Regions from separate parts of the Arthrobacter sp. Cza30 genome, predicted to be linked through region 2. Evidence: riboswitches for the same ligand, from Rfam matches in the RefSeq annotation. Region 2 holds a riboswitch; the other holds the start of a gene.
The links. A riboswitch is a leader RNA that binds a small molecule or an ion and turns the genes downstream of it on or off. The one in region 2 is predicted to bind glycine.
Positions count from the first base shown of each region.

Region 1: it holds a riboswitch for glycine, as region 2 does, so the genes downstream of both, AC5RVZ_RS05120 (glycine cleavage system aminomethyltransferase GcvT) here and gcvP (aminomethyl-transferring glycine dehydrogenase) in region 2, are expected to answer to the same signal.

Region 1 covers NZ_JBNHGA010000001.1:1,116,653-1,118,847, reverse strand. The annotation lists gene AC5RVZ_RS05120 (glycine cleavage system aminomethyltransferase GcvT) at 1-990, opposite strand, end outside; glycine riboswitch at 1,036-1,159, opposite strand; glycine riboswitch at 1,161-1,257, opposite strand; gene AC5RVZ_RS05115 (MarP family serine protease) at 1,301-2,195, opposite strand, start outside.
Region 2 covers NZ_JBNHGA010000002.1:316,149-318,343, reverse strand. The annotation lists gene AC5RVZ_RS06745 (mycothiol transferase) at 1-473, shown strand, start outside; glycine riboswitch at 600-699, shown strand; gene gcvP (aminomethyl-transferring glycine dehydrogenase) at 871-2,195, shown strand, end outside.

The DNA of each region.
Region 1 (2,195 bases), on a different contig from region 2:
GTCCATCACGGCGTAGCCGGCGCGGCCGGCGCGGCGCCCCTCGGATGTCAGCCCGACGAGGACCGGCGCGTCGCGCGACTCGGCCGCGCCGAGCCCGCCCTTCCCGACGAAGTCCTCCTTGTCTGCGGCGACCACTCGACCCAGGCCCACCTGAGCCGGCAGGACGTCCAGCGAGAGTTCGTGGCCGTACAGCGGCATCCCGGCCTCGAGGCGCAGCGTGTCGCGTGCGGCGAGTCCTGCCGGGACGAGGCCGTGCGGCTCGCCGGCGCGCAGCAGCGCGTCCCACAGCGCCGGTGCCGCGGCGTTCGGCACGAGAAGCTCGAAGCCGTCCTCGCCGGTGTAGCCCGTGCGGGCCACGAACAGCGGGGCGTCGTCGAAGGTTCCCGACGCCCACGCGTAGTAGCCGAGCTCTTCGAGCGCCGGGCGCACGCTCTCGATGCCGGGGGTCTGCTCGAGGATGGCCCGAGCGCGGGGCCCCTGCACCGCCAGCAGCGACGCCGCGTCCGTGATGTCCTCCACCAGCGCGCGCGGCTGACCGGAGACGAACGCGAACGAGCCCTCCGGAAGCGGATCCCCCGGTCCCGGCGCACGGAACCCGCGCGCACGGTCGTCGAACGCCGCCGCGACGGCATCCCGGTTCCCGGCATTGGCGATCACGAGGAAGCGCTCCTGGGCGATGCGGTAGACGATGACGTCGTCGATGATCCCTCCCGCCTCGGCCAGCACGAGCGAGTACTTGGCCTTGCCGACGGCCATGGCGCTGACGCGGCCGGCGAGGGCGTAGTCGAGGAAGGGGGCGGCGTCCCGGCCGGAGATCAGGAACTCCGCCATGTGGGAGATGTCGAACAGGCCCGCGGCCGTGCGCACCGCGTGATGCTCGGCGAGGTCGGACGTGTACCGCACGGGCATGGACCAGCCGCCGAAATCGGTGAAGGACGCACCGAGCGTCGCGTGGCGCTCGTGCAGGGCCGTGGTGCGAGGTGCGGTCATGAGTTCTCCCGTTCGTGGGCGGGCAGACGCCGGACGGCGTCTGTGAACTCCCCCTCTGTCATAGGCCTGAGAGCTTCACCGCGGCATCCTCTTGTCGAAGGATGCCGGGGGTTTCACCGTCGGCGGATCCAGCGCGACCTGCTGCGCTCGAATCGCTTTCCAGAGTCGGCCGGGCCCGGACGGTACGCGTACCTGAGAGATTGGCGGGGAGGCTTGCTCCTTCGGTGCTCGACGATCGTGCTGCCGAGGCTCTCCCGCCCGGGTCATTGGCCGGTATTGACTTGCGGTGCCAGCATACCGGTCGGCGTCGTCAGCCGGTGCAGCGGCCGCTCGACACGGCGTCGCTCAGCGAGGGGGCCTGCTCGACGACGGGCGTGAGCTCGGCCATCGTTATGGCGAAGCCGCGGTCGGGGTCGTCCTCCGATCGCGCGAACACGACGCCGGCGACGGCGCCGTCGCCGGTGAGGAGCGGTCCGCCGGAGTTGCCGGGCCGCACGACGGCTTCGAGGGAGTACAGCTCCCGCGGGGCGAACGCCCCGCCGTAGATGTCGGGCACCGGCGCCGTCCCGGTCGAGAGCACCGTGGCGTTGACCATGGTGAACGGTCCGCCATGCGGATAGCCCTGCACCGCCGCGGCCGTCCCCGGCCCGAGCGTCTCCGAGAACGGAAGCGGTTCGGCGCTCAGGCCGTCCACCGCGATGACGGCGAGGTCGTCGACCGGATCGAAGTAGACGATGCGACCGTCTCGTGCGACGCCTCCCGGCAGCTCGACCACCGGCGTGTCCACGCCGGCGACGACGTGCGCGTTGGTGACGACGCGGTCGGGCGCGACGACGAAGCCGGTGCCGGTGGAGCCGCGGCCGCACGCGTAGGCGGTGCCCGAGACCCGGGCGACGGATGCCGCGGCCCGGGTGAGCTCGGGATCGTCCAGCGCGACCGGAGGGCCGACGGGCGCGGTGGCACCCGGCCCGAGGAGCTCGCCGAAGCGGGGCAGCCCGTCCTCGATCACGGCGCTGCGCAGTTCCGCGAGCGCCGCATCCATCGACGGGGGCGTGAGGGCGTCGAGGCCGCGCAGCACGGCCGACGAGCCCACCGCCGCCGACACCGCGGGGACACCGGCCACGGCGATGGCCGGCGCGACGAGAACCAGCGCGAGCGCCGCCGCCACGACGGATGCCGCACCGCCGAGCAGGCGCTCGATGACC
Region 2 (2,195 bases):
TCCAGGAACGCGTCCACTTCGTGTTGGACGGGCTGGACGCCGGACAGTTGGCCACCCGGCCCGGCGGCGACAGCAACTCGATCGCCTGGCTGGTCTGGCATCTGACGCGCATCCAGGACGACCATATTGCCGATGTCGCCGGCACGGACCAGTACTGGCTGACCGGCTGGGCGGAGCGGTTCGACCTGCCGCTGCCGCGAAAAGACCATGGCTACGGCCACACGTCCGAGCAGGTAGCGGCCGTCCGGGTCGAATCGGCCGACCTGCTGCGCGGCTATTACGACGACGTCCATGCCGGCACCCTGAAGTACCTCGCCGGGCTGAGCGAGGATGACCTGGACCGGATCGTGGACACCCGGTGGGACCCGCACGTCAGCCTGGGGGTGCGGCTGGTCAGCGTCCTGGACGACTGCCTGGAGCACATCGGGCAGGCCGCCTACGTGAAGGGCATGCTCTCGCGCACCGAAGCGTAGCCGCGGCCACGCGGGTTCCGGCGCCCCCGCGGCGGCCGCACACCGCGCCGTCGGGCGTCGCCGCCTTGTTGCCCGCCAGCCGCTGGACTACCATTCAAGGAGTCAGACACAACTGCATACAGCCTTCGACATGCGGCGGGAGAGTCCTGCTGGGTACCAGTCAGCAGGCGCCGTAGGAGCAATACCTCCCCAGGAATCTCTCAGGCCCCTGTACCGCCGCGGAGAGGCAACTCTGGAAAGCAGCCGGACCGTTCAGGACCGGCTCACCGACGGTGCAAGCAGGAGGCGGCCCCCTGGGCCGCAGCCTGCGGAATCTCTCAGGTTCAGTCACAGAGCGGGGAGGAACCCTTCACTACCGGCATGGTCCGCCCAGCCGGGGATAACTGGAGTTCCTCACATGACGGCTAAGTCCACCAGCGCTACCCGGCCCGGCAGCGCCTCCTTCACCGACCGACACATTGGTCCGCGCCGGAACGACGCGGAAACCATGCTCAAGCAGTTGGGCTACGGCAGCATCGACGACCTGGTGGACGCGGCCGTGCCCGCCGACATCCGCCAGCAGGAACCGCTGGCGCTGCCCGCCGCCCGCAGCGAGTCCCAGGTCCTCGGGGACCTGCGCGCCCTCGCCGCGAAGAACGTGACGGCCGTGCAGATGATCGGCCAGGGCTACTACGACACCATCACGCCGCCGGTGATCCGCCGCAATGTGGTGGAGGACCCGGCCTGGTACACCGCCTACACGCCCTACCAGCCGGAAATCTCGCAGGGCCGGCTGGAGGCGCTGCTGAACTTCCAGACCATGGTCCAGGACCTCACCGCGCTGCCGATCGCCAACGCCTCGCTGCTGGACGAAGCCACCGCCGTGGCCGAAGCGGTGCTGCTGATGCGCCGGTCCAACAAGTCCAAGTCCGCCGGCAAGACCGTGCTGGACGCGGACCTGCTGCCGCAGACCATCGCCGTCGTCAAGGGCCGGGCCGAAGCGCTGGACTTCGACGTAGAGGTTGCCGACCTCTCCGCTGGCCTGCCGGACGGCGACATCTCGGGCATCGTGCTGCAGCAGCCGGGAGCCTCCGGCCGGGTGTTCGACCAGGCTCCGGTGATCGCGCAGGCCAAGGAGCGCGGCGCCTTGGTCACCGTGGCCGCCGACCTGCTGGCGCTGACCCTGATCACGCCGCCCGGCGAGCAGGGCGCGGACATCGCCGTCGGCAACACCCAGCGTTTCGGCGTGCCGCTCTTCTTCGGCGGCCCGCACGCCGCCTACATGGCCGTCCGCAAGGGGCTGGAGCGCTCCTTGCCCGGCCGCCTGGTGGGCGTCTCGAAGGACGACGCCGGCCGCCCCGCCTACCGCCTGGCGCTGCAGACCCGTGAGCAGCACATCCGCCGCGAGAAGGCCACCTCCAACATCTGCACCGCGCAGGCGCTGCTGGCCGTCGTTGCCAGCATGTACGCCGTCTACCACGGCCCCGAGGGCCTGAAGGCGATCGCGCAGCACGCCAATGAGGCCGCCCGCACCCTGGCCGGCGCGCTCACCGGCGCCGGCTACGCGCTGGCGGCCGACCGGTTCTTCGACACCCTCACGGTGAAGGCTCCGGGCAAGGCCGCGGAAGTCGCCGCCGCCGCGGAGGCCAAGGGCGTGAACCTGCGCCGCATCGACGCCGACCACGTTGGCATTTCCGCCGATGAAACAACGACGCCGGAGCACCTCACCCTGGTCGCGGAGGC